Regions from separate parts of the Streptomyces sp. E11-3 genome, predicted to be linked through region 1. Evidence: riboswitches for the same ligand, from Rfam matches in the RefSeq annotation. Region 1 holds a riboswitch; each other region holds the start of a gene.

Region 1 (4,874 bases):
GACGGCACGCGCGCGTGCGACGCGGCCGACCTGGCGCTCACCGTCCTCGGCGGCGGCGAGTCGTCCCGGCTCTACAACCGTCTCGTACGCCGCGACCGCACCGCCGTCGCGGCCGGGTTCGGCCTGCTGCGGCTCGCCGGTGCGCCCTCGCTCGGCTGGCTTGACGTCAAGACGTCGCACGACGTCGAGGTCCCGGACATCGAGGCCGCCGTCGACGAGGAGCTCGCCCGGTTCGCGGCCGAAGGCCCCACCGACGAGGAGATGGAGCGCGCCCAGGCGCAGTTGGAGCGCGAGTGGCTGGACCGGCTCGGTACGGTCGCCGGCCGCGCCGACGAACTGTGCCGGTACGCGGTGCTGTTCGGTGACCCGCAGCTCGCCCTGACCGCCGTGCAGCGGGTGCTCGACGTCACCGCGGCGGAGGTCCAGGAGGTCGCCCAGGCCCGGCTGCGGCCCGACAACCGCGCGGTGCTCGTGTACGAGCCGGTTGCCGCAGACGAAGCGGACGACGCGGACGGCGCGGATAACGGGGCAGAGGCGCAAGACGCGGCAGCCGCCGCCGGGAACGACGTACAGGAAGACGAGGCGGCGAAGTGACCCAGGCCCAGACCACAGCGACCACCGAGGCCACCGTGACCATGGACTTCCATCCGCAGCCCGAGGCGGGCGAGGCCACGCCGTGGGCCTTCCCCGCCCCCGAGCGCGCCACGCTCCCCAACGGCCTGACAGTGCTGCGCTGTCACCGTCCGGGCCAGCAGGTCGTCGCCGTCGAGCTCAACCTCGACGCCCCGCTGGACACCGAGCCGGACGGCCTGGACGGCATCGCCACCATCATGGCGCGCGCCTTCTCGGAGGGCACCGACAAGCACTCGGCCGAGGAGTTCGCCGCGGAGCTGGAGCGCTGCGGCGCCACGCTGGACGCGCACGCCGACCACCCCGGCGTACGCCTCTCGCTCGAAGTCCCGGTCTCCCGGCTCCCCAAGGCGCTCGGCCTGCTCGCCGACGCGCTGCGCGCGCCCGCCTTCGCCGACAGCGAGGTCAAGCGGCTGGTGCGCAACCGCCTGGACGAGATCCCGCACGAGATGGCCAACCCGAGCCGCCGCGCGGCCAAGGAGCTCTCCAAGGAGCTGTTCCCGGCCACCGCGCGCATCTCGCGTCCGCGCCAGGGCACCGAGGAGACGGTCGAGCGCATCGACGCCACCGCGGTCAGGGCGTTCTACGATGCCCATGTGCGGCCCGCGACCGCGACCGCCGTGGTGGTCGGCGACCTGTCCGGTACGGACCTGGACAAGCTGCTCGGCGAGACCCTGGGGGTGTGGACGGGTTCCGCGCCCGAGCCGCGCCCCGCAGCGCCGATCACCGCCGACGACACCGGCCGGGTCGTCATCGTGGACCGCCCGGGCGCGGTCCAGACGCAGCTGCTCATCGGCCGGGTCGGCCCGGACCGCCACGACCGCGTCTGGCCGGCCCAGGTACTCGGCGCCTACTGCCTGGGCGGCACCCTCACCTCGCGCCTGGACCGCGTCCTGCGCGAGGAGAAGGGCTACACCTACGGTGTGCGCGCCTTCGCCCAGGTGCTGCGCTCGGACGCCGAGGGCACCGGAGCCTCGATGCTGGCCATCAACGGCTCCGTGGACACCGAGTCCACAGGACCTGCCCTGGACGACCTGTGGAAGGTGCTGCGCACCCTCGCAGCCGAGGGCCTCACCGACGCCGAGCGCGATGTCGCGGTGCAGAACCTGGTCGGCGTGGCCCCGCTGCGCTACGAGACCGCCGCGGCCGTCGCGAGCACCCTGGCGGACCAGGTCGAGCAGCACCTGCCGGACGACTTCCAGGCGCAGTTGTACCGGATGCTGGCCGAGACCGGCACCGTGGAGGCCACTGCCGCCGCGGTGAACGCCTTCCCGGTGGACCGTCTGGTCACCATCCTGGTCGGCGACGCCGCGCAGATCGCCGAGCCGGTCAAGGCGCTCGGCATCGGCGAAGTGACCGTCGTCACCGGCTAGTCGGGCCGGGCGGGGCGCCAAGCTCACCTGGGGACCCCGGTGGCTGAAGAGCCACCGGGGTCCCCTAATGTCCGAAATATTGGCGAGGCTGACGGTCTGTCCTGTGGCATGTGCCTCAAAAGCCGTGATCCGTTTGTGGCAGGAAAGATGCCCCGTTTAGCGTCGGGTCGCTGTTCGCCGGCTATGCGCCGCATCCGCGGCACCGGACAGCCATCGCCGAGTCCCCGTCAGGCGCGAGCCTGGGGAGCCGGGGACCCACTCAGTCCCTGGGGTGAATCGGGCGCCTCCCCGTGTGGGGCCCGTAGGAGACCTTCCTGCTCCGAACCCGTCAGCTAACCCGGTAGGCGAGAAGGAAGGAAAGGACCCGCCACTTCATGGCCTCCGGGAAGCATCGTCGCCCCAGCCGTCTGTCGCGCACCGGTGCGAACGTCGCGGGCGTCGCCGCCCTCACCACCACGGGCGTCATCGGCACCCTCGCCTCTCCGGCGCTCGCCGCCCACTCCGCCGCGGACACCGGTCTGAACCAGGCCGTCGCCGCCGACGACGTACTCGCCGAGCGGATCGGCGCGCAGGCCAGCGCGCAGCAGGAGGCCGCCGAGCAGGCCGCCGCCAAGGAGCGGGCCGAGGCCGAGGCCGAGCGCAAGGCCGAGGCACGGGCCAAGGAAGCACGCGAGGAGAAGGCGAAGGAAGAGCGCGCCGCGCGTGCCGCCGAGCGGGCACGGCTGAACGCGTTCGTCTCGCCGGTCGCGGGCTCGTACGTCTCCACCGGCTACAAGGCCGGCGGCGCCGTCTGGTCCTCCGGCAGCCACACCGGCGTCGACTTCCACGCCGCGTCCGGCACCCCCGTCCAGGCCGTCGGCCCCGGCACCGTGGTCGAGGCCGGCTGGGGCGGTGCGTACGGCAACAACGTGGTGATCCGGATGAACGACGGCACGTACACCCAGTACGGGCACCTGTCGTCGCTCAGTGTCTCCGTCGGTCAGAGCGTGACCCCCGGCCAGCGAATAGGCCTCTCCGGCGCGACCGGCAACGTCACCGGGCCGCACCTGCACTTCGAGGTCCGCACCTCCGCCGAGTACGGCTCCGACATCGACCCGGTGTCCTACCTCCGCGCGCACGGCGTAGCCGCCTGACCACCCAGGTCCGAGGGTTCACACCCCACCCCACCACTCACCGAAAGCCCCGGCTCCCCGAGCCGGGGCTTTCGCCATTCGACCCGTGCGCCAGCTTGTCCAAAAAATATCCATGGATTCTGGTCACCCATCGGAAATCCGCGCCTGCTGCAATAGAGTCACCGAACAGACGTCAATCGACCGCGTTTCGCGGACATTAAGGCGGTGGACAGGTCATGCGCGTTCCTGCGCACTCGGTATGCACGGCCATCCGGGAGGACATCGTGTCCGGTGTGCTGGAACGCGGCAGCCGGCTCACCGAGGAGCTGCTCGCGCGCCGGTACGGGGTCTCGCGGGTCCCGGTGCGGGAAGCGCTGCGCACCCTGGAGGCCGAGGGGTTCGTACGGACCCGCAGGCACGCCGGCGCCCAGGTCGCCGAGCCCAGCGCGCAGGAGGCCGCCGACCTGCTGGAGATGCGGCTGCTGCTGGAGCCGCTCGGTGCCGCGCGGGCCGCACAGCGGCGTACCGAGGCGCATCTCAAGGTGCTGCGCGGGCTGGTGCGCCTGGGGCAGGAGCGGGCCCGCAGGGGGCACAGCGAGGATCTGCGCTCACTGGGCGGCTGGTTCCACGAGACCCTCGCCCAGGCCTGCGGCAGCCCGGGCCTGACGACGCTGCTCACCCAACTGCGGCACAAGGTCGCCTGGATGTACACGGTCGACCCTCCTGCCCAGCCCGCCGAGTCCTGGGCGGAGCACGGCGCGATCGTCGACGCCGTGGCCCGCGGCGACGCGGAACGGGCCAGGGCGCTCACCGCACTGCACGCCGAGCGTGCGGTGGCGGGGCACCGGCTGCGCTTCCCCGGCCCGGCGGACCTGCCGGTGGGCCGCTCCGTCGACCGGCCGGCGGAGCGTGTGAGGAATTCGCAACATGCCGTAAACATCGCGAGCGCCCGCAATTAACGAAGGCGCCGTATACAAAGAGAAGGCTCGGGGGAGGGGTTTCTTTTCGCTGCCCGTAATTCCGGGCGTGGGTCCGTGTGGACCCTGATGGATATCGGCGAAAAACAGCGGAGCCGCACTTCCTTTCGGGAAGTGCGGCTCCGCTGTGGAATTCCGGTCGGCTCAGACCGTCTCGGGGAGCTCCTCAAGCCCCTCGGAGACCAGCTTCGCCAGACGGTCGAGAGCGGCGTCCGAGCCCTCGGCGTCGGACGCGAGGATGATCTCCTCGTTGCCCTGGGCACCCAGACCGAGTACCGCGAGCATGGAAGCCGCGTTGACCGGGTTGCCGTCAGCCTTGGCGATCGTCACGGGGACGCCGGCGGCCGTGGCCGCGCGGACGAAGATGGAGGCGGGACGGGCGTGGAGGCCCTCGGCCCAGCCGACGTTGACGCGGCGCTCAGCCATGTGATGCTGCCCTTCAGGTGTCACTCATGCCTTGTCTAGACCAGTGTCGCATGAGGCGGCGGATGGTTCTGCCACGCCGTTGTCCGCAGTCCGGCCGCCCACCGGTCTTCCAGGGAGGGTAATGGCTCCGCCCCCGCAACGCTCCGCTCGGGCCCGCGACCCGTACCCTGACTCCCATGCAGCCGCCGCCCGAGCAGCCGCCGCAGGACGCGGCCTACCCCGACCACTGGGAGGCCGACGTGGTGCTGCGCGACGGCGGCACCGCCCGGATCCGGCCGATCACCAGTGCGGACGCGGAGCGGCTGGTCAGCTTCTACGAACAGGTCTCGGACGAGTCGAAGTACTACCGCTTCTTC
Region 2 (4,874 bases), on a different contig from region 1:
GGTCGTGGTGGAGAACCGGTCCCGGTTCCCTGCCATGGTCCCGCCTTCCCATCACGCGCGTACGTCCCCGCACACGGTACGGGACCGAGTACGGGGACGTACGTACGACGGGCCCTCGGGCCCTGAAGGCGTCGGCCTGGGAGGCGTCAGCCCTTGAAGCGCGGGAAGGCGGAGCGGCCCGCGTACACCGCGGCGTCGTCGAGGATCTCCTCGATGCGCAGCAGCTGGTTGTACTTGGCGACGCGCTCGGAGCGGGCCGGGGCGCCGGTCTTGATCTGGCCGCAGTTGGTGGCGACGGCCAGGTCGGCGATGGTGACGTCCTCGGTCTCGCCGGAGCGGTGGGACATCATGCACTTGAAGCCGTTGCGCTGGGCGAGCTCGACGGCGTCCAGGGTCTCGGTCAGCGAGCCGATCTGGTTGACCTTGACCAGCAGGGCGTTGGCCGAGTTCTCCTCGATGCCGCGGCCCAGGCGCTCCGGGTTGGTGACGAAGAGGTCGTCGCCGACGATCTGGACCTTGCCGCCCAGCTTGTCGGTCAGGACGTTCCAGCCGGCCCAGTCGTCCTCGAACAGCGGGTCCTCGATGGAGACGAGCGGGTACGAGGCGACGAGCTCCTCGTAGTACTCGGTCATCTCGGCGGCGGAGCGCTCCTTGCCCTCGAACTGGTACGTGCCGTCCTTGTAGAACTCGGAGGCGGCGACGTCCAGGGCGAGCGCGATCTGCTGGCCGGGGGCGTAACCGGCTTCCTTGATGGCCTCGAGGATCAGGTCCAGGGCCTCGCGGTTGGAGCCCAGGTTCGGGGCGAAGCCGCCCTCGTCGCCGAGGCCGGTGGCCAGACCCTTGGCCTTCAGGACCTTCTTGAGGGTGTGGTAGACCTCGGCGCCCCAGCGCAGGGCCTCGGAGAAGGACTCCGCCCCGATCGGGGCGATCATGAACTCCTGGATGTCCACGTTGGAGTCGGCGTGCGAGCCGCCGTTCAGGATGTTCATCATCGGCACCGGCAGCAGGTGCGCGTTGGGGCCGCCCAGGTAGCGGAAGAGCGGCAGGTCGGACGCCTCGGAAGCGGCGTGCGCGACGGCGAGCGAGACGCCGAGGATGGCGTTGGCGCCGAGCGAGCCCTTGTTGTCGGTGGCGTCCAGGTCGAACATGGCCTGGTCGATCAGGCGCTGCTCGGTGGCGTCGTACCCGACGAGCTCCGGGCCGATCTGCTCGATGACGGCGAGGACGGCCTTCTCCACGCCCTTGCCCAGGTAACGGCTGGGGTCGCCGTCACGGAGTTCGATGGCCTCGAAAGCACCGGTGGAGGCACCGGAGGGGACGGCGGCACGACCCGTGCTGCCGTCGTCGAGGCCAACCTCGACCTCGACCGTGGGGTTGCCTCGGGAGTCCAGGATTTCCCGGGCTACGACGACGTCGATGGACGGCACGAGCATCTCCTTCTGGGATGTGACGCTAGAAGTGCGAGGTCTCTATGGCCTTGCGACACGAGCCTAACCGCCTCGGCGGCATCGGCCAGCCGACCGACCGGACCGTGGACACCCCGAGCATAGATTGTTTCTTGACGGAACAAAAAGAGCCCCGCCCCGGCGCGCACGGGGGTAAGCGCGCAGGGGCGGGGCGGTCTGGGGATGACCTGCGGGTCTGGCGGTGACCTGCGGGCCTGTCAGTGACCCGCGGGTCAAGCGGTGACCTGCGGGTCAGGGTCAGCTGAGGTGCAGCTGCTGACCCGGGTAGATGAAGTCGGCGTCCTCGACGATGTCCTTGTTCAGCTCGTGCAGGCTGAGCCAGCCGCCCTTGACGTCATGCGCCTCGGCGATCTCGGAGAGGGTGTCCCCGGACTTCACCTCGTACTCGCCGTCGCCCTTCTTGACCGTCTGACCGGCCGGGGTCTCGACGGTCTTGGCGCTCTTGGTGCTGGGCGCGGCCTTGGGGGTCTCTGCCTTCGGGGCGGCCTGCTTCGGCTGCTCCTGCTTCGGCTGCGGCTTCGGCTGCTCCTGCTTCGGCTGGGGCGCCGACTGCTGCGGGGTGCTCGGGGCGCTCTGCTGCGTGGACTGCTCGCCGCCACCGTCGTACGAGGCGTTGGTCAGGCCGACGCCGCAGCTCGGCCAGGCACCCTTGCCCTGGCCCGCGAGGACCTTCTCGGCGATCTCGATCTGCTGCGTCTTGGAGGCCTGGTCGGCGGTCGAGGCGTACTGCGTGCCGCCGTACGCGGCCCAGGTGGAGGACGAGAACTGCAGACCGCCGTAGTAGCCGTTGCCGGTGTTGATCGACCAGTTGCCACCGGACTCGCACTGGGCGACCTGGTCCCACTGGGACGCGGTGGCGGCCTGCGCGCCGGTCGCGCCCATCAGCGGGACGGCCACGGCGGCGCCGGTGACACCGGCGGCGGTGGCGATCCGGGTGGTCTTGGACGGACGACGGTGCTTGCCCTTGCCGGAAAACAGCATGAGTGATCCCCTCACCGACGCCTACGAGGTGAGCTGTCGGGTTCGGGCCAAGTGAGTTGCCCGGTCCGTACGGAGCTTCCGCGTCTCCGTACGAACTTCACCCCAAGCCGGTCCCCGCCCTCTCTCAAGGGCCGGGCCCGGCGCAAACCTTGGGTCCCCCGCTCCTGCCTACGGCGCGTTACGCGACGACTGTTCCCTGCGGCCGCCGGCAGGATTCGGCGTGACGGCCATCGGGGCTCACCAGTGGCGAGCGGTCACGACGGTAAACACGCTCCCACCCTCAACACCAAGGCGATCGGGGCCGTTGAGACCCATCTCTCACTTACGGCAATGCCCCTTTAACTCGGACATTCAGCCCGAACTGCCGCTACTTTTCGCCCAGATCGAGGCTTTGGCCAGGGCGAATGAGGTCCGGGTCCTCGCCGACGGTCTTCTTGTTTCCCGTGTAGAGCCCGGTCCATCCGCCGTCGAGCCCATGGGTGTCGGCGATCACCGAGAGGTTGTCGCCGGGGCGCACGACGTACGCGCCGTCGACGGCATCGCGGTCCGTGTCGCCACCACGGGAGGCATGCCGGCCCGAGCCGTCGACCTCGCGCTCGTCGGGCAGCTCCTCGGGGGCGCGGTCGCCACGGTGGCGCCCTGAGCCCTCGGCAGGGGTCTCCTCCGGCGCGGAGGGGTCGGCGGAGGGGTCGGCGGAGGAGTCAGGAATGGTGGTCTCGGTGGGCGAAGCAGAAGAATCAGACGAAGGCGACTCACCCTTCGAGGAGTTGTCCGACTTGCCCTCATCGCCACTGGCGCCGCTTTCGTCGCCTACGCCACCTACGCCGCTTTCGCCTTCTTCGCCCGACTCGTCCTCCGGCGTCTTACCTGACGGCTCATCCGCGGCGTCCTCCGAAGGATCGGCGGACGGCGAGGGCTCCGCGGACTCGCCCTTCGACGGCTTGGACGCCTTCGGTGAATCCGACTCCGACTCCGACGGCGACGGCGTGGGGTCCGCGGTCGGGCCCGGGTTCACGTCGGGCGTCTCGCCACCCTTCTCCAGCCCGGCGATCGGCGCACACGTCGCCCAGGCGTCGGGCCCCTGCGCGGCAAGTACCTTCTCGGCGACGGCTATCTGCTGCGAGCGGCTGGCCAGGTCGGCACGCGGCGCGTAGTCCAGGCCGCCGTACGCCTCCCAGTCGTCCTGCGAGAACTGCAGCCCGCCGTAGTACCCGTTGCCCATGTCGGCGCTCCACACGCCACCGCTCTCGCACGCGGCGAGCTTGTCCCAGGTGGAGGCGTCGGCGGCGCTCGCGCCGGAGGCGCCGAGCAGCGGGATGGCGATGGCCGATCCGGTCACCCCCGCCGCGACAACGAGAGCCGGAGCTTGACGGGGGCGTCGGTGACGGCCGTTCCCGGAGAGCATGCGATTGCCTTTCGCGCGACTACACAGCTGAGTGACAGTTGAGTCGAACGGCGAACGTAGCCGCACTCGAACGCTTGTCACAAGTCGATACAGCGGAGATCACACGAAAGTCACAGATTTGACGGTGCGTCAGATTTGCTGCTGGGACGCCTGGCCGGGAACGCGTGCGCACGGGCGGCGAGTACGACGACCAGGACCGGCACCAGGAGCGCCAGGACGCTCCAGGGAAGGGCGGCGGCGCCGAGGATACCGAGCAGGACGCCGCCCGCGACTCCGCCTCCGGCCATGGCCGCGTTCCACAGGGTGACAAGGATCGCCTGGGCCGCGTCGGCCGCTTCGCTGCCCGCGTCCCCCACGGCGGTGGTCAGCAGCGTGGGCACGCCTCCCCAGCCAAGTCCCCACAGGATCGCGGCGAGATAGACCAGTACGGGACTGCCGGCCAGGACGGCCAGCGCGGCGGCCGCCACAGCGACCAGCAGGGCGGAGGCGATGGTGAGGGAACGCAGTCGACGGTCGATCTGAGCGCCCACGATCCAGATGCTCACCATCGAGGCCCCGCCGAAGAGCAGCAGCACGAGCCCGGTTGAGCCGCCCATACCGAACTCGCCCAGGAAAGTGGCGATATAGGTGTACAGGATCGTGTGGGCCAGGACGAAAAGCAGCGTGACGACCAGGACCGGGATCACGCCGGGGAGGGCGAGGGTACGCAGCACCGGGGTACGGCCCTCGGGGCGCTGTCCGGGATAGTCCGGGGCCAGTACGGCGACCGCGGCGATCACGGCGAGCGCGAGCACGGTCATCAGGGCGAACATCGCCCGCCAGCCGACCGCTTCGCCCAGGAACGTCCCCGCGGGCACCCCGAGCGCCAGCGCGATCGGGATGGCCGCCAGCACGATCGCGATCGCCCGGCCCCGCAGGTGGGCCGGCGCCATCCGGCGGGCGTAGCCGACCAGCATCGCCCAGGCCACCCCCGCGGCCACACCGGCGACGAACCGGGCCACCATGGTCAGCCCATAACTCGC
Region 3 (4,874 bases), 840 kb from region 1:
GGCCTCGGCAGGACCGGGGACTTCTACGCCTACCAGCACGAGGAGGGCGTGGAGCCGGATCTCGTCTGCGTGGCGAAGGCGCTCTCGGGCGGCTATGTGCCGGTCGGGGCGACCCTCGGCAAGGACTGGATCTTCAAGAAGGTCTTCTCGTCCATGGACCGGGTGCTGGTGCACTCGGCGAGCTTCGGATCCAACGCCCAGGCGATGGCGGCGGGGCTCGCCGTGCTGTCCGTCATGGAGGACGAGCAGGTCGTCGCCCATGCCCGGGCCATGGGCGAGCTGCTGACGTCGCGGCTTACCGCGCTCGTCGACCGCTACGAGCTGCTGCACGAGGTACGCGGGCGCGGCCTGATGATCGGCATCGAGTTCGGGAAGCCCTCGTCGCTGAAGCTGCGCAGCCGGTGGGCGGCGCTCCAGGTGGCGCGCAAGGGCCTGTTCGCGCAGATGGTGGTCGTACCGCTGCTGCAGAAGCACCGGATCCTCACCCAGGTCTCCGGCGACCACCTGGAGGTGATCAAGCTGATCCCGCCGCTGACCATCGACGAGGCGGACGTGGACCGCTTCGTGGCCGCGTTCACGGCTGTCATGGACGAGGCGCACAGCGGCGGCGGACTGATGTGGGACTTCGGCAGGACGCTGGTGAAACAGGCGGTCGCCCATCGCTGACGGACACACCTCTGACGGATTTGCCTCTGAGGCAAGAAATTTGCCCCAAAGGTAAGGCTCTGGCTGAATCGGCTGTATGAGTCCTGCCGACCCAGCGGAACCGGACGCGGGCGCCGAGCTGCCCGCCGTGGCCCCGCAACTACGTGCCCTGCGGCGCCGCGCCTCGCTCACCCTGGAGGCCGCGGCGGCCGCCGCCCAGCTCTCGCCCGCCCATCTCTCCCGCCTGGAGACCGGGCAGCGCCAGCCGTCCCTGCCCACGCTGCTGGTGCTCGCCCGTACCTACGGTACGACGGTCTCGGAACTGCTCGGCGAGCGCGTCGCCGACCGGGACGCGGTCCTGCGCGGGGACGCCCAGGAGGCCACCGCGGCGGGCGGCTGGACCTACCGGCAGGCGGGGGCCCCGGGGCGCGGGATGCAGGCGCTGCGGGTGTGGGTGCCGTACGGGGCGCAGGGCGACATCGTGCGGGTGCATCCCGGCGAGGAGTGGCTGTACGTCCTGGCCGGGAAGCTGCGGCTCCGGCTCGGGGACACCGCGCACCTGCTGCGGCCCGGAGACAGCGCCCACTTCGACTCGCTCACCCCGCATCGGATCGCCGCCGCCGACCAGAGCGGGGCCGAGCTGTTGTTCGTCCACACCTTGCTGCAGAGTCCCACGGCCGCGCTGTGCCTCGGCGCGGACGCGGGCAACCGGATCACAGGAGACGCGACATGACCGAGCCCGAGCAGCCCGTCCGCAGGTCCGTGCCCGCGCGCACGTCGATGGAGGAGAAGTTCCCCCGCGCGCTCTGGGTCCGGCTGATCATCTATGTGGCCGTCGGCCATGTCTTCGCGGCCTTCATCTACCTGCTCTTCACGCTGGGCGCGCAGAACCGGTAGATCCGGCCGCTCCGTGGTTGTGTCGGATCCGCGGGATCCAGGGTCAGTCCAGCAGCTGCCCGCGGAGCCGCTCCCGCGTCTCGGGTGCCAGCCGCAGCCCCTCTCGCAGATAGCGCTCGACGGAGCCCCAGGTCTCGTCGATCGTGTCGAAGGCCGCCTCCAGATACTCGGCGCGGGCGTCGAAGAGCGGGCTGAGCAGCTCCATGACCTCGGGCGACATGGAGTTCGAGCCGTTGTTGCTGCGGTGCACCTTGTAGCGGCGGTGGGTGGCGTTGGACGCCAGGTAGTCGGTGAGGATGGCGGAGCGCTCGACGCCCACGGCGAGCAGCGTGACGGCGATCGACAGGCCCGCGCGGTCCTTGCCGGCCGCGCAGTGCATCAGCGCGGGCACGCTGTCCTCGGCGAGCGCGTGCAGCACCCGGCTGTGCTCGGCGGTCCGCTCCTTGATGATCATGCGGTACGTGGTGATCATCCGGTCCGCGGCCTGCCCGTCGGCCAGGGCGGCGCGCAGCTCCGCTATCTCGCCGTCCCGGACCATCTGCCAGAACTCCGCGCCGTGGGCCGGGTCGGTCAGCGGAAGGTTTACGTTCCGTACACCCGGAAGCTCGACGTCCGGGCCCTCGAGCTGCTGGTCCGCGGCATTGCGGAAGTCGAAAATCGTATGCAGTCCGAGGGAGGCCAAGAACGCGGCGTCCGTCTCGGTGGCGTGTGCGAGGTGGCCGCTGCGGAAGAGCCGTCCGGCCCGCATGCGTCTGCCGTCCACGGTCGGCAGGCCTGCCACGTCGCGGAAATTGCGCACTCCGGCCAGCTCGGGCTCGGTCGACGGGACCTGCTGCGTCACGGGGGCTCCTCCCGGTAAGCCGCCGGCGCTGCTCGCCTGCGGTGCGCGTCTTCGACGATACGACATCGATACGACATCGATGCCTGCGTCAACCACCTGTCCCGGCGTGACGCTGATGTGCCACCTGCGCCCTAAGCGATGAATGCCCGATTCAGGCTGTTCGCGGTAACTGGCCCTGGATTAAAGGGATGTGGCGCCTGACTGGTGAGCGGGATCATATTCGTGACGGTCTGTTGCGGCCGCCTCTCCTCAATTCCCTGCGGAAATCCGGATGGTGGAATGCGTTCATCGACGGAGTGTTACGGGAATTGCGTCAAAGGATCAGCTGCGGCCCATGGGGCTGGAATTGACTGCTTGTCTCCGCGCTTCCCGCTCGCTTACGGTCGCCGACGTCTGGATGGACGCCCAATCCTGCCGCCATCCGGACTTCCGCACACCCACCCGTCCACGGCAGGAGCGGGGGACCCACGGTAGAACGCCGTTCCGGGACTCCGGAGCGGCTTGGGGTGAAGCCACGCGAAAGCGCGGCCGGGCATCTCCAGCCCGAACCCGACAGCTCACCTCGTAGGCGCCGGAGAGGAATTCGCCATGCCCGCGAAGGGTAAGCACCGCCGTCCCAAGTCCGCGCGGATCAGCCGCCAGTTCGCCGTCGTCGGCACCGGTGGTGCCGCGCTCGCGCTGCCGCTGTTCGCCGCCAACAGCGCACAGGCCGCACCGTCGGCGGCCCCCGCCACCGCACCGGCCGCCGCACAGCAGGCCGCTCCCGCCGCGGCCCCGCAGACCGCTCCGGCCGCCGCTCCCACGGCCGCGCCGCAGGCCGCCGGGCAGACCTACTCCGTGGTGTCGGGCGACTCCCTGTCCCGTATCGCCGACAAGAAGGACGTCGACGGCGGCTGGAAGAAGCTCTACCAGGACAACCGCTCGGTCGTCGGTGAAGACCCGTCGCTGATCCTCCCGGGCATGAAGCTGAAGCTCGGTGCGGCCGACTCGCAGGCCAGCGCCCCGGCCAAGCCCAAGGCCAAGACCGAGGCCAAGCCCCAGGCCAAGGCCAAGCCCGCCGCCTCGACCAGCACCGCGTCCAAGGCCACGAAGGCCGCCACGACCACGGGCTTCACCGCCCCCGTCGCCGGAGGCGTCTCCACCCAGTACCGCGCGTCGGGCGCCATGTGGTCCAGCGGCTACCACACCGGCACCGACTTCGCGGCCCCCTCCGGCACGCCCATCAAGGCGGTCGGCGCGGGCACCGTCGTCTCCGCCGGCTGGAGCGGCTCGTACGGCAACGAGGTCGTCATCCGGCACGCCGACGGCCACTACTCCCAGTACGCCCACATGTCGTCGCTCGGCGTCTCCGCGGGCCAGAGCGTGTCCGGCGGCCAGCAGATCGGCCTGGTCGGTTCCACCGGCAACTCCACCGGACCGCACCTGCACTTCGAGATCCGGACCGGCCAGGGCTACGGCTCGGACGTCGACCCGCTCGCCTACCTGCGCTCGCACGGCGTCTCCATCTGACACGCACGGCACCGCCCGCCAGGGCACCAGCCGAACATGACGGCCGGGACCCCCACTTGGGGCCCCGGCCGTCGCGCATGTGGGGTACGCAGGTCTATTCCTGCTCGCGTACGTCGTTGTCGGTGGCATATCTCACCCGCCGTCAACCCCTGGCTACGGTCGCGTAGGTCACACCGGTGGGTGAAAGATATGGCGACGTGGACCACGATTCGACTTCCCTCATCCGCAGTGACGCATTCGGGTCGTACGTGGCTGTCGGCGACAGCTTCACCGAAGGCGTCGGAGACCCCGGCCCCGACGACACCTTCGTCGGCTGGGCCGACCGGCTCGCCGTGCTGCTCGCCGACCGGCACCCCGAACACTCCTTCCGCTACGCCAACCTCGCCGTACGCGGCAAGCTCCTCGACCAGATCGTCGAGGACCAGGTGCCGCGGGCCAAGGAGCTCGCCCCCGAACTGGTGAGCTTCTGCGCGGGCGGCAACGACATCATCCGGCCCGGCAGCGACCCCGACGACGTCGCCGAACGCTTCGAGCGGGCCGTCGCCGACCTCAAGAACTCCGTCGAGAACGTCCTGGTGACCACCGGATTCGACACCCGGGGCGTGCCGGTGCTGCGCCACCTGCGCGGCAAGGTCGCCACCTACACCGCACATGTCCGAGCCATCGCCGACCGCTACGACTGCCCCGTACTCGACCTGTGGTCCCTGAAGTCCGTACAGGACCGACGGGCCTGGGACGGCGACCGGCTGCACCTCTCCGCCGAGGGCCACACCCGGGTCGCCCTGCGCGCCGGCCAGGTGCTTGGCCTGCGGGTCCCGGCCGACCCCGACCAGCCGTGGCCGCCACTGCCGCCGCGCGGGGCCCTGGAGGACCGGCGCGACGACATCCAGTGGGCGCGCGAGTACCTGGTGCCCTGGATCGGGCGCAGGCTGCGCGGCGAGTCGTCGGGCGACCACGTGTCGGCGAAGCGGCCCCATCTGAC
Region 4 (4,874 bases), 1.1 Mb from region 1:
CAGCGCCTACGGCAACATGGCGATCGTGACCGCGCCGGACGGCACCGAGACCTGGTACTGCCACCTCTCCAGCACGAAGATCCGCAGCGGCACGGTCAAGGCCGGGGACGTCATCGCCTACGCCGGTAACTCGGGCAACTCCACCGGCCCGCACCTGCACTTCGAGGTTCGCCCCGGCGGCGGCTCGGCGATCGACCCGCTGGCGTGGCTCATGAGCCACGGCATCAACCCCACCTGAGCCCCGGCAGCAATCATCCCGGCCTGAGACCCACCTGAGCCACAGCATCACCCTGGCCTGAGCTCCGCCTGAGCCCCAGCACCACCCCCACCCTGAAACCCGACCGGAAGCCAAGGCCCCGGCCGGGCCGAGCAGCCACTCCCCCTACAACTTCTCCACCGGCGCATACCGCAGCAGCAGCACCTTCGGCTTCGGATCGCCGAAGTCGATGCTCGCCCGGGCCTGATCGCCCGCGCCTTCCACCGCCACCACGGTCCCCAGGCCGAACTGGTCGTGTGTGACCCGGTCCCCGACCGCCAGCGACACCACCGGCTTGTCCCCCGCCCGGCGCGTCGCGAACCCCGAAGGCCCGCCGCGCGCACGCGACGAGGACAGCGAGGACGTCAGCGACGACACCGCACCCGACCCACCCCTGCCGGACTTGGCCGTCGGCGCCGGAACCGAGGGCCCGGTCCGCTTCCACTGCAGATGCTGGTCCGGGATCTCCTCCAGGAAACGGGACGGCGGGTTGTACGAGGGCTGCCCCCAGGCGCTGCGCATCGTCGAGCGCGTCAGATACAGCCGCTCGCGCGCCCGCGTGATGCCCACATACGCCAGCCGCCGCTCCTCCTCCAGCTCCTTGACCTGCCCCAGTGCGCGCATATGCGGGAAGACGCCGTCCTCCATGCCGGTCAGGAACACCACAGGGAACTCAAGGCCCTTGGCGGTGTGCAGCGTCATCAGCGTGATGACACCCGAGCCGTCGTCCTCCTCGTCCGGGATCTGATCGGAGTCGGCGACCAGGGCGACCCGTTCCAGGAACTCCGCCAGCGTCCCCGAAGAAGCCGCGGCCTCCCCTTCACCCTGGGCGGTGGTCGTCTCCTGCTCGAACTCCAGGGCCACCGCGGCCAGTTCCTGGAGGTTCTCGATACGGGTCTCGTCCTGCGGGTCGGTGGAGGACTGCAACTCGGCGAGATAGCCGGTCCGCTCCAGTACGGCCTCCAGGACCGTGGCGGGTCCCGCGCCGGACTCGGCGATCGTACGGAGTTCCTCCATCAGCGTGTTGAACCGCTTGACGGCGTTCGCCGAGCGGGCCGCCATGCCGTACGCCTCGTCGACTCGCCGCAGCGCCTGCGAGAAGCTGACCTTCTCGCGCTGCGCCAACGCGTCGATCATGGCCTCCGCGCGGTCGCCGATGCCGCGCTTGGGTACGTTGAGGATGCGGCGCAGCGGTACGGAGTCCTCCGGGTTGGACAGCACCCGCAGATAGGCCAGGACGTCCCGGACCTCCTTGCGCTCGTAGAAGCGCACCCCGCCGACGACCTTGTACTGCAGCCCGACGCGGATGAAGATCTCTTCGAAGACACGGGACTGCGCGTTCGTCCGGTAGAAGATCGCGACGTCACCGGCCTTGGCCTCGCCCGCGTCCGTGAGCCGGTCGATCTCCTCGGCGACGAACTGCGCCTCGTCGTGCTCGGTGTCGGCGACATAGCCGGTGATCTGCGCGCCGGCCCCGGCGTTGGTCCACAGGTTCTTCGGGCGGCGGCTTTCGTTCCGCTCGATGACGGCGTTGGCCGCGGTCAGGATCGTCTGGGTGGAGCGGTAGTTCTGCTCCAGGAGGATCGTGGTCGCGTCCGGGTAGTCCTCCTCGAACTGGAGGATGTTGCGGATGGTGGCGCCACGGAAGGCGTAGATCGACTGGTCCGCGTCACCCACGACGCACAGCTCGCCCGGCTCCGGGTCGCCCTCGCCGCCGACCGGGCCGACCAGCTCGCGCACTAGGGCGTACTGGGCGTGGTTGGTGTCCTGGTACTCGTCGACCATGATGTGGCGGAAGCGGCGGCGGTAGTGCTCGGCGACGTCCGGGAACGCCTGCAGCAGATGCACCGTCGTCATGATCAGGTCGTCGAAGTCGAGGGCGTTCGCCTCACGCAGCCGCGACTGGTACATCGCGTAGGCCTGGGCGAGGGTCTTCTCGAACCCGTCCGCGGCCTGCCCGGCGAAGGTCTCCTCGTCGATCAGCTCGTTCTTCAGGTTCGAGATCTTGGCGCTGAAGGACTTGGGCGGGAAGCGCTTGGGGTCGAGGTCCAGGTCCCGGCAGACCAGCGCCATCAGCCGCTTGGAGTCGGCGGCGTCGTAGATCGAGAACGAGGAGGTGAAGCCGAGCCGCTTGGACTCGCGGCGCAGGATGCGGACGCAGGCGCTGTGGAAGGTCATCACCCACATCGCGGCCGCACGCGGCCCGACCAGGTCGGCGACGCGCTCCTTCATCTCCCCCGCGGCCTTGTTGGTGAAGGTGATCGCGAGGACCTGACCGGGGTGCACCCCGCGCTCGGCGAGCAGATAGGCGATGCGGTGGGTCAGTACCCGGGTCTTGCCCGACCCGGCTCCGGCGACGATGAGCAGCGGGGTGCCGGAGTGCACGACGGCGGCGCGCTGGTTGTCGTTCAGCCCGTCCAGCAGGGCAGCCGGGTCCACCGCGGGGCGCGGGGCGCCGTCGCGGTAAAACGCGTCCCGGTCCACGGGCGCGTCGAACCGGCCTCCGAAGAGGTCGTCCGGAACCTCTTCGGGTTCCGGAGCGTGCTCCTCGGGGGGCGGCGGAGGCTCCTCGCCCGAAGGCTTGAGGTCCGCCAGGAAGCTGTCGTCAAAGAGGCTGCTCATCGTCTACCGAGTCTAGGCGGCCGCACTGACACCCCGCCCCGGGTTCCCGTTCCGCGCTACCCCGCCCCGGTCACCAAGGGAGCACAAGCACTCACACAGCGCGAAAGTCACAGAAAAGTATCGGGCATATCGAACACCAACCTTCCCAGCCGCCTCGGCAGTTGGCTAGCGTGCTGGGCGGGCGGCCCGCATCCCCACCGGCGAACCACGCCGGGAACGGGCGGCCTCCGCCGAGTCCGGTGCGCCCCCCACAGGCAGCCGGAGCCGGGGACCCACGTGACCTTTGGGGTGAATCGGTCCCACGTACGAGCCCGTACCCACGTACGGGCGCGTCCGCGACCGTAGGGCAGCCTTCCGACACACCGCCCGAACCCGACAGCTAACCCGGTAGGCGGTCTATGGAAGGAGCGCCACCCTTGGCGTCGCACCGCAAGCCGCGCAACAGGTCCGGCCGCATACGGACCACAACCCAGGCCGTCGGCATCACCACGGCCGCCCTCACCTCCGTGGCTCTGCTGTCGCAGAACGCGTACGCCGCGCCTCCCTCGGCGCCTTCGGCTCCCGAACCGTCGCTCGAAGAGGTGCAGAAGAAGGTCGACGACCTCTACCAGCAGGCGGGTGTCGCCACCCAGAAGTACAACGCGGTCAAGGAGCGCACCGACAAGCAGCGCAAGCAGGTCGACAAGCTGCTCGACCAGGTCGCCAAGCGCACCGACAAGATGAACGACGCGCGGCAGGAACTCGGCACCATCGCGGCCGCCCAGTACCGCAACGGCGGGGTCTCCGACGCGGCGACGCTGATGCTCGCCGACGACCCGCAGAGCTACTTCGACCAGCGTCAGCTGATGAGCCGGTTGAGCGGCAAGCAGGAGAAGGCCCTCACGGACTACCAGGAGCTCCAGGCCGCGACCACCAAGAAGCGCGGCGAGGCGACGAAGAGCCTCAAGACGCTCACCGAGACCCAGAGCGAGCTGAAGACCACCAAGCGGGAGGTCCAGCGGAAGCTGTCCGAGGCGCGTGAGCTGCTGTCCACCCTGACGGCCGAGGAGAAGGCGCGGCTGGCGGCGCTGGAGAAGAAGCGCGAGGAAGAGGCCCGCAAGAAGGCGGAGGCGCAGGCCCGCGAGAAGGCGGCGGCCGAGGCGGAGCGCAAGCGCCTGGCGGAGGAGGCGGCCGCGAAGGAGAAGGCGCAGGAGGAGGCGCGGCAGGAGCAGGACTCCGGCACCGGCTCAGACGCCGACTCGGGCGGCGACACGTCGACGGGGGGCTCGACGGGCGGCTCCACCGAGCCCACTCCAGCCCCCTCCCCCTCTCCCGACACCTCGACCCCGGACGACTCGGACGACTCGTACGCCGCCAAGGCCGCGAAGGTGATCGCCTTCGCGGAGGCCCAGATCGGCAAGCCGTACGTCTGGGGCGCGCAGGGCCCGGACTCGTACGACTGCTCGGGCCTGACCCTGTCCGCGTGGAAGGCGGCCGGCGTCTCGCTGCCGCGTACCACCTGGGACCAGGTGAAGGTCGGAACTCAGGTGTCAGTCGACAACGCCAAGCCCGGTGACCTGGTCTTCTTCTACGACGACATCAGCCACGTCGGCATCTACATCGGCGACGGCAAAATGATCCACGCCCCGAAGCCGGGCACGAACGTCAGGACCGAGTCGATCTACTACATGCCGATCCACAGCGTGCGACGCGTGGCATAACCGCCCGGGGCGCGCTGCCCACGCAGGTCATCGGGCCTCAGGCCATCGGCCCCCGGGCCTCAAGCCCTCAGGTCCACAGGACGGCGATAAAGATATTCGCCGTGGTCAGCGCGCCCACCGCACCGAACATCGACTTGTCGATGCTCTCCTCGTCCCGCTTCACGTAGACGAGCGCCAGGATCACGATCAGCACCGCCATCTTGACGGCGATCTTGACGTTGTTGACCGCGTTGTCGTCGGCCTGGTTGAGGCCGACCAGCGCGACCCCGGTGACCAGCATGGTCAGCGCGCCGTGC

The links. A riboswitch is a leader RNA that binds a small molecule or an ion and turns the genes downstream of it on or off. The one in region 1 is predicted to bind cyclic di-AMP.
Region 2: another riboswitch for cyclic di-AMP. It lies ahead of U9R90_RS31780 (transglycosylase family protein); the one in region 1 lies ahead of U9R90_RS08145 (M23 family metallopeptidase).
Region 3: another riboswitch for cyclic di-AMP. It lies ahead of U9R90_RS04325 (LysM peptidoglycan-binding domain-containing M23 family metallopeptidase); the one in region 1 lies ahead of U9R90_RS08145 (M23 family metallopeptidase).
Region 4: another riboswitch for cyclic di-AMP. It lies ahead of U9R90_RS13180 (NlpC/P60 family protein); the one in region 1 lies ahead of U9R90_RS08145 (M23 family metallopeptidase).

What each region holds. Positions count from the first base shown of each region.
Region 1 is NZ_JAZGRL010000001.1:1,808,361-1,813,234, reverse strand. It holds gene U9R90_RS08155 (M16 family metallopeptidase) at 1-594, shown strand, start outside; gene U9R90_RS08150 (M16 family metallopeptidase) at 636-2,003, shown strand; cyclic di-AMP (ydaO/yuaA leader) riboswitch at 2,208-2,365, shown strand; gene U9R90_RS08145 (M23 family metallopeptidase) at 2,378-3,136, shown strand; gene U9R90_RS08140 (GntR family transcriptional regulator) at 3,352-4,074, shown strand; gene U9R90_RS08135 (HPr family phosphocarrier protein) at 4,237-4,518, opposite strand; partial or broken gene U9R90_RS08130 (GNAT family N-acetyltransferase) at 4,695-4,874, shown strand, end outside.
Region 2 is NZ_JAZGRL010000003.1:486,072-490,945, reverse strand. It holds gene U9R90_RS31790 (FtsB family cell division protein) at 1-36, opposite strand, end outside; gene eno (phosphopyruvate hydratase) at 147-1,427, opposite strand; gene U9R90_RS31780 (transglycosylase family protein) at 1,704-2,447, opposite strand; cyclic di-AMP (ydaO/yuaA leader) riboswitch at 2,451-2,633, opposite strand; gene U9R90_RS31775 (transglycosylase family protein) at 2,815-3,852, opposite strand; gene U9R90_RS31770 (MFS transporter) at 3,963-4,874, opposite strand, start outside.
Region 3 is NZ_JAZGRL010000001.1:970,607-975,480, reverse strand. It holds gene U9R90_RS04345 (aspartate aminotransferase family protein) at 1-666, shown strand, start outside; gene U9R90_RS04340 (helix-turn-helix domain-containing protein) at 743-1,378, shown strand; gene U9R90_RS04335 (DUF6126 family protein) at 1,426-1,542, shown strand; gene U9R90_RS04330 (tyrosine-protein phosphatase) at 1,586-2,383, opposite strand; cyclic di-AMP (ydaO/yuaA leader) riboswitch at 2,776-2,967, shown strand; gene U9R90_RS04325 (LysM peptidoglycan-binding domain-containing M23 family metallopeptidase) at 2,972-3,892, shown strand; gene U9R90_RS04320 (SGNH/GDSL hydrolase family protein) at 4,090-4,874, shown strand, end outside.
Region 4 is NZ_JAZGRL010000001.1:2,925,549-2,930,422, forward strand. It holds gene U9R90_RS13170 (peptidoglycan DD-metalloendopeptidase family protein) at 1-238, shown strand, start outside; gene pcrA (DNA helicase PcrA) at 383-2,878, opposite strand; cyclic di-AMP (ydaO/yuaA leader) riboswitch at 3,097-3,288, shown strand; gene U9R90_RS13180 (NlpC/P60 family protein) at 3,295-4,578, shown strand; gene U9R90_RS13185 (hypothetical protein) at 4,646-4,874, opposite strand, start outside.